Regions from separate parts of the Paenibacillus sp. PvR133 genome, predicted to be linked through region 2. Evidence: a T-box and tRNA genes for the amino acid it is inferred to sense, from the RefSeq annotation. Region 2 holds a T-box; the other holds one or more tRNA genes.
The links. The T-box of region 2 lies ahead of tyrS (tyrosine--tRNA ligase). A T-box ahead of a tRNA ligase gene usually reads a tRNA of that ligase, here a tRNA-Tyr.
Positions count from the first base shown of each region.

Region 1: it has a tRNA-Tyr gene. The T-box ahead of tyrS (tyrosine--tRNA ligase) is inferred to sense a tRNA for this amino acid. The anticodon was not compared.

Region 1 covers NZ_JAFIBS010000001.1:1,714,841-1,720,802, forward strand. Annotated here, with positions in the region: rRNA gene rrf (5S ribosomal RNA) at 1-116, shown strand, start outside; tRNA gene JOE49_RS07565 (tRNA-Ile) at 153-229, shown strand; tRNA gene JOE49_RS07570 (tRNA-Ala) at 252-327, shown strand; tRNA gene JOE49_RS07575 (tRNA-Asn) at 332-407, shown strand; tRNA gene JOE49_RS07580 (tRNA-Met) at 442-515, shown strand; tRNA gene JOE49_RS07585 (tRNA-Ser) at 519-610, shown strand; tRNA gene JOE49_RS07590 (tRNA-Glu) at 643-714, shown strand; tRNA gene JOE49_RS07595 (tRNA-Val) at 721-796, shown strand; tRNA gene JOE49_RS07600 (tRNA-Met) at 827-900, shown strand; tRNA gene JOE49_RS07605 (tRNA-Asp) at 926-1,002, shown strand; tRNA gene JOE49_RS07610 (tRNA-Phe) at 1,069-1,141, shown strand; tRNA gene JOE49_RS07615 (tRNA-Thr) at 1,168-1,243, shown strand; tRNA gene JOE49_RS07620 (tRNA-Tyr) at 1,248-1,333, shown strand; tRNA gene JOE49_RS07625 (tRNA-His) at 1,353-1,425, shown strand; tRNA gene JOE49_RS07630 (tRNA-Gln) at 1,443-1,517, shown strand; tRNA gene JOE49_RS07635 (tRNA-Lys) at 1,522-1,597, shown strand; tRNA gene JOE49_RS07640 (tRNA-Leu) at 1,612-1,698, shown strand; tRNA gene JOE49_RS07645 (tRNA-Gly) at 1,705-1,779, shown strand; tRNA gene JOE49_RS07650 (tRNA-Cys) at 1,790-1,860, shown strand; tRNA gene JOE49_RS07655 (tRNA-Arg) at 1,887-1,963, shown strand; tRNA gene JOE49_RS07660 (tRNA-Pro) at 1,986-2,059, shown strand; tRNA gene JOE49_RS07665 (tRNA-Gly) at 2,069-2,139, shown strand; gene JOE49_RS07670 (PAS domain-containing sensor histidine kinase) at 2,340-3,443, opposite strand; gene JOE49_RS07675 (response regulator) at 3,436-4,089, opposite strand; gene JOE49_RS07680 (GAF domain-containing protein) at 4,234-4,683, opposite strand; gene JOE49_RS07685 (Crp/Fnr family transcriptional regulator) at 4,983-5,723, shown strand.
Region 2 covers NZ_JAFIBS010000001.1:4,918,518-4,924,479, forward strand. Annotated here, with positions in the region: gene JOE49_RS21620 (sensor domain-containing diguanylate cyclase) at 1-934, opposite strand, end outside; gene rpsD (30S ribosomal protein S4) at 1,371-1,970, shown strand; gene JOE49_RS21630 (AraC family transcriptional regulator) at 2,050-2,919, opposite strand; gene tyrS (tyrosine--tRNA ligase) at 3,119-4,372, opposite strand; T-box leader at 4,439-4,705, opposite strand; gene JOE49_RS21640 (penicillin-binding protein 1A) at 4,841-5,962, shown strand, end outside.

The DNA of each region.
Region 1 (5,962 bases), 3.2 Mb from region 2:
TTGGTGGCGATAGCGGAGGGGTTCCACACGTACCCATCCCGAACACGACCGTTAAGCCCTCCAGCGCCGATGGTACTTGGACCGCAGGGTCCTGGGAGAGTAGGACGTCGCCAAGCGATATCCTTTAAAGGATGATGAAGTTTTACATGTTAGGGCCTTTAGCTCAGCTGGTTAGAGCGCACCCCTGATAAGGGTGAGGTCGGTGGTTCGAGTCCACTAAGGCCCACCACTTCTAGAATAACAAAAAGATTGGGGCCATAGCTCAGCTGGGAGAGCGCCTGCCTTGCACGCAGGAGGTCAGCGGTTCGATCCCGCTTGGCTCCACCAATATTCCCTGATAGCTCAGTTGGTAGAGCACTCGACTGTTAATCGAGTTGTCACAGGTTCGAGTCCTGTTCGGGGAGCCATGTTTTGAATATTTCTGACTTTTATATATAAGGTGGCGGCGTAGCTCAGCTGGCTAGAGCGTACGGTTCATACCCGTGAGGTCGGGGGTTCGATCCCCTCTGCCGCTACTCGGAGAGATACCCAAGTGGCTATAAGGGGACCCTCTGCTAAGGGGTTAGACTGCGAAAGTGGTGCGAGGGTTCGAATCCCTCTCTCTCCGCCATAAATTTATTGGAATCAGAACTTATTTTGTAAGGCCCGTTGGTCAAGGGGTTAAGACACCTCCCTTTCACGGAGGTAACAGGGGTTCGAATCCCCTACGGGTCATAATATGGAGGCTTAGCTCAGCTGGGAGAGCATCTGCCTTACAAGCAGAGGGTCGGGGGTTCGATCCCCTCAGCCTCCACCATAAGAAAATTTGATAAATCCCTTTTAATGACGCGGGGTGGAGCAGTTCGGTAGCTCGTCGGGCTCATAACCCGAAGGTCGTAGGTTCAAATCCTGCCCCCGCAATTAATTTCCTATTGGAAATGCCTCTGGAACTGTGGTGTAGAGGCCTAACATGCCTGCCTGTCACGCAGGAGATCGCGGGTTCGAATCCCGTCAGTTCCGCCATTTTAATCTCATATATAGTTGACATATATAGTGTGGATTATATGGTGTAATAATAAAACAAAATATGGCTCGGTAGCTCAGTCGGTAGAGCAGAGGACTGAAAATCCTCGTGTCGGCGGTTCGATTCCGTCCCGAGCCACCTTTCAAGTGGGAAATGAGTAATGTGCCGGTGTAGCTCAACTGGTAGAGCAACTGACTTGTAATCAGTAGGTTGGGGGTTCAAGTCCTCTCGCCGGCACCATTTTGGAGGATTAGCGAAGTGGCCAAACGCATCAGACTGTAAATCTGCTCCCTTACGGGTTCGGTGGTTCGAATCCATCATCCTCCACCAGTCTTTTCATAATCATATGGCGGTCGTGGCGAAGTGGTTAACGCACCGGACTGTGACTCCGGCATTCGTGGGTTCAAGCCCCATCGGCCGCCCTTTATTCTTAATTTATTGGGGATTAGCCAAGCGGTAAGGCAACGGACTTTGACTCCGTCATGCATAGGTTCAAATCCTATATCCCCAGCCATTAAGAGCCATTAGCTCAGTTGGTAGAGCACCTGACTTTTAATCAGGGTGTCGAAGGTTCGAGTCCTTCATGGCTCACCATTTATAATTATTTTGCGGTCGTGGCGGAATTGGCAGACGCGCACGGTTCAGGTCCGTGTGGGCTAACCCCCGTGGAGGTTCGAGTCCTCTCGACCGCACCATATTTTGCGGACGTGGCTCAGCGGTAGAGCATCGCCTTGCCAAGGCGAGGGTCGCGGGTTCGATTCCCGTCGTCCGCTCCATTATCCATACGGCGCCATAGCCAAGTGGTAAGGCAAAGCTCTGCAAAAGCTTCATCCCCAGTTCAAATCTGGGTGGCGCCTTGACTGCTCATTATGGATTTAAATATGCGCCCTTAGCTCAGCTGGATAGAGCGTTTGACTACGAATCAAAAGGCCGGGAGTTCGAATCTCTCAGGGCGCGCCATTTCTTAAAAAAAGTATAATGTCGGGATGTAGCTCAGCTTGGTAGAGCACCTGGTTTGGGACCAGGGGGTCGCATGTTCAAATCGTGTCATCCCGATACTGATTTGCGGGTGTAGTTCAATGGTAGAACTCCAGCCTTCCAAGCTGGTAGCGTGGGTTCGATTCCCATCACCCGCTTTTTGCTATAGCGGATTCTTGTTGCCTCAGTGGTGACACCTTATAAATAAAGAGAGCCTGTCTGGGGACAGAGCTCTCTCTTTTTTTGTATTTATCTTCATGTACCCACAATGTGTTGATTATTCATAATCTCGGTATCGGTGTATATCGTTCTGATCATACAACTGGTATACACCGATAACCGATCTAGTGGACAGTTTTTACACGGGAATGGTCAGCTGGATGGAGGTTCCCTCATCTGGAGCAGAGGTCATGCTCATAAATCCCCCTACCCCTCTAGCTCGTTCTTCCATACTGAACAATCCAACTCCCTCTCCTTGGGACTTTCCAGAGAATCCAATGCCCTCATCCCGAATGGTCACTTGTATCATTTCATCTTGATCCTCAACATCGACATATGCCTCCGCTACATCTGCATATTTGGCTACATTCGTTAATGCCTCCTGTACAATCCGATAAATTGCTATTTCCTTGCGAATATCAAGGCGTTTACGTAGAGTGCATTGAAAATGCACCTCAATCCCGTAATGAGAACAGAAGTTTTCAATATAGGTTCTTATAGCTGGGACGACACCCAAATCATCCAGAACTGAGGGACGAAGTTCCCACGCTAGACCACGAACATCTTTGATGATGTCGGTCACCTGCGAACGAAGACTCTCCAGAGCAGCACTAGGTTGTTCGGCAAGTTGGCTATCTAACTGAATAATAAGTGAAAACAAGCTTTGTCCTATCCCATCATGTAGCTCTCTTGAAAAGCGTTTACGTTCTTCTTCCTGTATTTGCATGACTTGCGTCATCATAGACTGGAGTTCTGCTTCTACTTTCTTCAGTTTAGTGACCTCATTACGAATCGCTAAGTACTGATAGGGTTTACCTTCCTCGTCCATAAACGGAACGATCGTAGTATTCACCCAGTAGTAGCTGTTATCTTTAGCACGATTACGTATTTCTCCTTGCCAAACCTCACCTGAACGGATTGTAGTCCACAGGTTTTTCATGAAGGCAGGGGTATGATAGCCTGAATTAATGAGACGATGATCCTGACCGATCAGCTCTTCACGACTGTATTGCGAAATCTCACAGAACTTGTCGTTCACGTACTGAATAATACCTCGATGATCGGTCAAAGCAACGATGGAAGACGTATCTAGAGCAAATTTAAGATTGGATAGTTGGTGGAGTGAGTTACGCAGTGCATGGAGAAAAGGGGACTCTGGTATATAAATTTCCAGATCATTCAGCAGTGTATCGGTTGATTCACCAAAGGCATGCTGCAGTAAAGGATTAGAAGGTTCATTCATAATGGAGAAGCCCCTTTTTTAGTGCGAATTTGACTAGCTCAGGTCGTGTTTTCAAGTTAAGCTTCTCCATAAGGTTACTTTTATGGGACTCTACGGTTTTGACGCTAATCACTAGGTGCTCGGCAATTTCCTTGTTGGCATATCCTTTGGCTACCCACGATAGAATCTCCTTTTCCCGCTCAGATAGGGATTCATAGGGTCCGGCTATGCCTTCCTGTTTGATTTTGTCCAGATATTCACTCATCAGTCGTTTGGTTGCATTCGGGTACAAATAGGCACTACCCTCGGCTACAGACTGGATGGCAGCGAGCAACTCCTCGTGAGGTGCGCTTTTTAAAATATATCCGGATGCTCCAGCCTGAATGGCCCGGAACAGATATTCTTCATCATCATGCATTGTTAAAATAAGGACTTCTGTGTCGGGCAACTTTTTTTTTAATTCAGTGGTTGCCGTGAGACCATCTTTGCCAGGTGGCATGCTAAAATCCATGAGCACGACATTAGGTTGTAGCTCCACTGCCTTGTGGATTGCCTCATCCCCGTCTGCTGCATCTCCTACTACCTTGATACCGTTTTTGCCGTCCAATAGGGCCATGAGGCCAGAACGTACGACAACGTGATCATCCACTACTAGTATACGAATCAATTTGTCATCCCCTCGAACGGTAAAAAAAACCGTGCGTTTTGTCATAATCATAGCAAATTTTAGGGATTTCAATCAACAAAGATAGTTAGGGACAGTGATATCAAGTATTTTATGAGTTTCATTATCTACAGAAACATTGTTGATCTATGGAGTAAGAGGGTAAGCACATAGTTGGCTAAGGCGTTGAGCGACTTGAGTGGCCTCGGCTACATCAGACTCTGTGAACATCCTCACATCACGATTACCAAGAAGCAGCACACCGTTGGGCAGATCCCCTGTGCTGGAAAAGGGAATAGCAACAGCAGAGTGAAGCTGCTCGGCCAGCATTAGTGCACATTCCTGACGCAAACGTATACTACCTGATAGCAAAGCACTTACAGTCACGGTACGTCCCAAGCGAACAGCCATCCCGGCAATACCATGGCCAATCTTAAAAGAAATAAGGCGATAGCGATTGCTTCGGCTACCGGAGGCGTAATACCAATGCAACTTACCACCCGACTTGGACATAAATGCAAGGGCAGTGAGATCACCATAAATAGTATCTCTCAACTGGTTCAGTTCTTTTCGCATTTCATCCGTTATTTGTAGCATAGAAGACACATCCTTTTTCATAACCAAACTATATCTCTAATTCATTGTAGTTCCGACAGTTACAAAAGTAGATCAGGGAACCCCCTGATCTATAGGTGCAGGAAACACTGACTTTTCATCAGGTCGGGTAAGGAGTAGGGAAAAGGCCGATAAATGGGGCATTAGCTTACCTCGGAAGTGATATTTATCACAGTAAATCAGGGAGTAGGAAGGTATAAAATCAGGTGTTCTCCCGATAACAACCCAGGCATTAAAACATTATGATATAGATATCAGGTAAACACGAGGAGGACGCTAACATGCAAGCCACTTGTATGGAACGGTTTGGGGACGAAGCGGAACGCACGGGAATTCAGATTTATTTGACAGAAGAACATTTGGATCTGCTAAAAGATATTATGTCCTGGAAGAAGGTAAAGGCAGGCGTTATGCTTTTCCGAGAGGGCGATGATGCAGAGCAGCTTTATTATATACATTCAGGTCATGTTAAACTTCGTAAATCGACAGAAGATGGTAAAGAACTGATTCTGACCATTCAGCATCAAGGCGACTTAATTGGGGAATTTAGCGGGATAGATGGAGAAGAGTATAGTTGCACTGCGGAAACAGCCGATGTGTGTGAGTTAGGCGTCGTGCTTGTTAAGGATTTGGAGTCGCTCTTGTCCAAAAATGGGGAAATGGCACTTCAGTTCATCCAGTGGATGGCGATGAAGCAACGCATTATGCAATCGCGTTTTCGGGACTTACTGTTGTATGGTAAAACTGGAGCGCTAGCGTCTACATTGATCCGTGCTAGCAATACATGTGGCGTGGCTGTGAAGGATGGCATTTTACTAAATATGAAGCTAAGTCACTCTGAATTAGGTGAGATGATTGGAGCGACGCGAGAGAGTGTGAACCGGATGCTGAGCGCGCTGAAAGAGCAGGGAACCCTAGATACAAGGGATGGAAAGATTGTCATTCACGATCTCAAGGTATTACGTGGCATGTGCTGCTGTCCTTCGTACGGCCAATGTGCCCATGAAATTTGTCGCCTCTAATATTATGAATACCATTAGGCGGGGTCCAAGAGGCTTCGCCTTGTTGCATGTCTTCTAACAATCTAGCACATGGGGTAACGGGGTTAACGAACAAAATAGATTACAAAAAAACTAATTAACGTCGTATAGCGGTTAATTACCAATAATGTATTTATATTAAATGGAACTGAACACATGGCATTTTATGAACTAGCTGTTTTGAAATAACATTGGAGCTAATAATGGTTGACTAAAAGGTG
Region 2 (5,962 bases):
CATCCACTTTTTTCATACTATCCGCACCCGATGGAAGGATCATATGGAAAACACCGTATACACCCTGCTTGCCACGTAATGGGATGCCGATTTCAGTCATTTCATCTTGTGTACCGACAGGCTCATTCACAGCCATTTGCCCTTTCATAAATGCACGGACGCATACATCTTCGTCCCGTTCATGCAGCAGCAAAGGTTTGACCTGCGGATTGCGACTGTGTCGATCCTGACTCATATACAAGGTGATATCTACATGGGGAAACAAATAGGCGATGCTCCCGAATACCTCATCCAGCACGCCTTCCACGTCAATTTTGTCATGCATCCGTTTTACAATCTGAAATAAAATAGAACGGCGTCTACCTTCACGATCGCTTCGATTCTGCATCCCAAGGATATCTTCCATAAATATATACTCAAACTTCGAGTAAAAGCAGGATTTAAAATGTAAAGCAGCTGCTAACAATGTGTCCTGATTTGAGACAGAATGTTGAGCAGGCCGTGTAAAACGAAGAGCGGCAAAGGGCTCCCTCTTGTAATTACGGCATAGTATGGGAACCATATACACAAACGCAAGGCTTCCATCACGAAGTTTGCGCTGACTCACTTCCATCTCTCTAGATATGCAACAACGTTCGACCAAATCCAAATCCTCGTCATCATCTTCTTCCCTACCAGCAACACGAACACCTATAAAATTAAAAACAGCAGTATATTCTTCGTTAATCCAGGATATACCATTGCTCTGCTGTAACCAACTCCGATATCCTTGGACAAGCAGCTGGTTAATATAGGGGAAATCATAGGGTGTCATATCCATGTTCTGGAGCCAGGCAAAAGACGTATATCCTTTATCATCAAACAGCGGAGCACCGCCAGCCTGGACTGTTTTACTGTCAAGCATTTGCTGATCCGTTGTTGAAAATTCCGACATATTAAGGCGCTCCTTCACAGCAAAATTAGCTGTACCAAGACAGCGGCTATACACCACTATAGCTCATAATATGATCTATTTTACTCTCAACTCTAGAAATTTGCATCCATTTTTCAGAAATTCGTCCCACTTTTTTAGTTCTTAAGCCCTATCGACAAATTCTGACGTTTTCATTCTTTTTCTTTTCTTGACATTGACCCACTCTTACATATAGTATATATTAATGAAAAAGACTGTACGGCAGAACTATCTACTGTGCGGATCTTAAATTTTGGGCGTAACAGTTTGTGTCACCCTCATCTTTTTTGTTGCTGACAGGACAGCGGCTGAACTTTTCTGTCAGTAGTGCGTCTTACCTTAATTGGTAGCGCCGAACAAATTGGAGCGCAAAGAGAGCCCCAACTCAAATTTTAATTATGAAGGAGTTAACTCTATAATGGCACGTTACACTGGTCCTAAATTTAAATTGAGCCGTCGTCTCGGTATTTCCCTGAGCGGCACAGGTAAAGAATTGAAACGCCCTTTCCCTCCGGGACAACATGGTGCAAACCAACGGAGAAAAATCAGCAACTACGGTATGCAGCTTCAAGAGAAACAAAAGCTGCGTCACATGTACGGCTTGGGTGAAAAACAATTCCGTACCCTGTTCAACAAAGCTCAACACATGCACGGTATCGCTGGTGAAAACTTTATGTTCTTGCTGGAAAGCCGCCTGGACAACCTTGTGTTCCGTCTTGGCTTTGCTAATTCCCGTGCAGGCGCACGTCAATTGGTAGCTCACGGTCACGTTACTGTGAACGGTAAAAAAGTTGACATCGCTTCTTACCAAGTAAGTCTTGGCGACGTGATCGGTCTTCGTGAAAGAAGTCGTTCCCTGTCTTCCATTAAAGAAGCTTTGGAAAACCGCAACCACTTGGCAGCTTACCTGGAGTACAATGACGCAGCTCTGGAAGGTAAATTCATTCGTTTGCCTGAGCGTGGCGAATTGTCCCAAGATATCGATGAAAAACAAATCGTCGAATTCTACAACCGCTAATCCTTGTATTAGCACCAAAAAGCACCCGAATTTATTCGGGTGCTTTTTTTATATTTCCTATGCATCGAGCCTGAGGGTTTTATTCAATGGGGATGTATACCTTCATACTCAAGTGATCTGGATAGGAGGAATTCATCACGTCCGTAATTTCAAAATCAGGCCCCTCCCTCCGTTCAAAATTAGAATTAGGAAGCCATGTGCCATAGATAAAGTCTCGTATATTCTGAACCCGTCCATCTGAACCCGAAGCGTCAAACTCAGCATACTTCCCTGCTGGAATCTCCATATATATGAAACCCTCTGCCAGTTCTTTTGACTCTTTTTCAACTGCCTCGCCCACCACAAATGAAAATGCACCGTTGTCTTCAAATCGACAGGCAACCCCATATGACATTCCCGGTGCAATTTTGTTCGGGATAAACATAAAATATTCATTTGCTCCAAAGTGCCCATAAAACCCTGGGATTTCTTTATAGTGCTGCTCATTATTCAGATTTGTTTTATATTCATATCCTACAATTTTAACTGTTTCGAGCTGCAATATCACCGGCTTATTCACATCCAAATCCCCCATCGTATTTTTTTGGTAATCCAGAAAATTGATTTTACTTTGCGCAGGAAACTCGATATCACCGTTACGATACTTGCCAGGGGTGATCCCAAAATTCTTTTCAAAAGCGCGGGTAAAAGCTTCTTGTGAGTTGTATTGATACTCAATAGCAATGTCCAACACTTTTTGATTGGATTGTTTTAGCTGTTCAGCCGCCTCGGACAATCTTCTCCTTCTTATATATTGTTGAACCGTAAAACCCGAAATGGCCTGAAAAACCCGTTGGAAATGAAAAGCTGAAAAACATGCCTGTGAAGCAATCTCGGCAATTTTTAAATCCTCCCGGAGATTCAATTCAATAAACTCAATCGCACACTGAATTCGTTTAAAATAGTCCATATAATCCTTCCCCGCACTTGTAATTGTTTTGGTTATCTATCCTACACCCAAATTGTGCAACCCACGTTTTCATTATGTATAACTCTTTACCTACATGTTTGATTATTTGTGCTAAGTTTACCATGACTTTTCACTTGTCAGAAAAAAAAGCAACGCTGAGATCGATACAATCTCAGTGCTGCTTTTGAATATATTTTCATTATCCAAGCTTGATTTTAGCAAATTTCCGTTTACCTACCTGCACAATGTCGCCTTCCTTCGGCGTGTATGCTTCGTTCACATCGGTCCATTTCTCTTCGTTAATTTTGACCGAACCCTGCTGAATACTGCGCTTGGCTTCACCATTTGATGCTGCAAAGCCCAGATGAGTCAGCAACTGGATCACACGAATGCCACCTTCTTCTAACTGATCAGCCGTCAAGGTGAACTCTTCAATATCGTCAGGCAGCGCACGTTGCTGGAATACGGTCACAAAATGCTGCTTCGCTGCTTCCTCTGCTTCTTCGCCGTGGTACATGCGCACTAACGTTCCAGCCAGCTTCATTTTGGCATCACGTGGATGTACTGAGCCGTCCTTAACACCTTTCGCCAGCTCTGCCAGCTCCTCGTTGTTGATATCCGTTGCAAGCTCAAAATATTTCAGCATCAGCTCGTCAGGAACGGACATGGATTTCCCGTATATTTCGTTCGGCTCCTCATCAACACCAATGTAGTTCCCCAAACTTTTGCTCATCTTCTGGACGCCATCCAGCCCTTCAAGCAATGGTAATGTAATAGTAGCCTGCGGCTCAACTCCGTATTCTTTTTGCAGGGTTCTGCCCATCAGCAGATTAAACTTCTGATCCGTCCCCCCCAATTCAATATCGCTTTGGAGAGCCACGGAATCCATGCCCTGCATCAGCGGGTAAAAGAACTCATGGATGCTGATCGGCAATCCGTTTTGGTACCTTTTTGTAAAATCATCTCGTTCCAACATACGGGCAACCGTTACTTTGGCCGACAGGGTTACTACATCAGCAAAAGACATTGGCCCTAACCATTCGGAATTGTAGAATACCTTTGTTTTTTCAGGATCGAGAATTTTAAAAATTTGTTCCTTGTACGTTTGTGCATTACGCTGTACATCTTCCTCAGTCAGTTGCTTACGAGTCTCCGATTTACCTGTCGGATCACCAATTCTGCCTGTAAAATCTCCGATAATCAGTTGCACTTGATGGCCTAATTCCTGGAACTGGCGCAGTTTGTGCATAACAACCGTATGTCCGATGTGAATGTCGGGCGCAGATGGATCAAGACCCAGCTTAATTTTAAGCGGCTCGCCGCTAACGACCGATTTGATTACCTTACGCTTCAGCTCATCCTCCGGTACAATTTCCGCCACACCCCGCTGTATCACCTCTAGCTGTCGCTCGACCTCTACCTGTTGCTCCGGCTTCAATTCTTCCCACTTCATCCTGTATACCTCCTATTTTTCATCCAAAATATTACATATTAGACAAACCAAAAAGCCCCTTTCATCCCAAGGGACGAGAAGGAGCTACTCGCGTTACCACCCTAATTAAAGAAACGCATGTCAAAGACAGACATTTCTTTCACTTCATTCCTATAACGGGCCTACACCCGGTACTGGATTACTATGGTAGCTTCGCAAACCTGCAAATGCTTTCCATTCATCCAGACAGCTCCAGACGGTAATTCAAAGGAGGGACGCTACCGATTCACACCACCCATCGGCTCTCTGTACAACGTGAATCCGCCTTCTACTGAAGTCTTTCTCTGCTTTTCACGATATTTACTTTGACCTATTTATAACACACTGCATTTATGTAGTCAACGACACCAAAAGACAGGCTTTTTAGCATATGGGTTCATTTTGTAATTTTATGCTATAATAATGGCTGTTATAAAGGAGGAAGACTTAATGGTTGAAGAAAAAAACAATGTATCAGCGCCAAAGCCTTCCCGCTTGAGGACAACCATGCGAAGGCTCGGCCGTGTCATAAAGTGGGTCATCATCATCGGTTTTATGGGGGCACTATTTGCAGGGGGGGCCGCCGCTGGCTATGTTGCTTCTATTGTAAAAAGCGAACCCGTGCGTTCCAGATCCATGATCCTACAGGAAGTAGATAAGAATGCAATTACAGGCTTCGCTTATTTCAATGATGGCTCTCCCATCGGACAACTTCGGACAGAAGAAGATCGAAGACCTGTCACGTTTAAGGAGATTCCACAACTCGTCATTGACGCAGTCATTGCCATTGAAGATAATCATTTTTATGAGCATAAAGGTGTCGATTTGTCGGGAACGCTGCGTGCTGTGAAGCAAAAGGCGCTGCATGAATCCGTACAAACCGGGGGGAGTACCCTCACCCAGCAGCTTGCGCGTCGTGTCTTTCTAAATCTCGATCGCACAGATGACCGCAAGGTCAAAGAAATTTTGCTGTCTCTGCGCCTTGAGCGCTTCCTGAGCAAGCAGCAAATTATTACGGCCTATCTCAATAAAGTACCTTTTGGTAACGGTTCAAGCGGTTACAACGTCTTTGGCATTAAAGCAGCGGCCAAAGGTATTTTTAATGAGAATGATCTGAACGAGATTAATGTAGCCCAGGCCGCCTATCTGGCAGGTTTGCCACAGCTTCCTTCTTCTTATTCTGCTTACAACGGTAAGGGCGAGTTTAATGAAGCTGGCTTTAAAAGAGCCATCAACCGCCAGCACCTGGTGCTCAGTCGAATGCTGGAGGAGAACAAAATCAATAAAGCACAGTATGATGAAGCGATGGCTTTTGATATCAAAAAATCTCTCGCACCACGCACTGTTAAAGCTTATAACACCTATCCATACCTTATGATGGAAACAGAACGACAGGCTGCGCAGGCACTCATGTCTGTCACCAATCCGGGTCAAGCAGCTAATGCCAGTGCAGATGCCAAGACCAAGGACGATAACGATTTACTCAAAGAAGCTGAACAGCAGCTTCGCACAGGCGGTTATATGGTGTACACCACCATTGATAAGAGCGTCTACAAATCTATGCGTCAAATT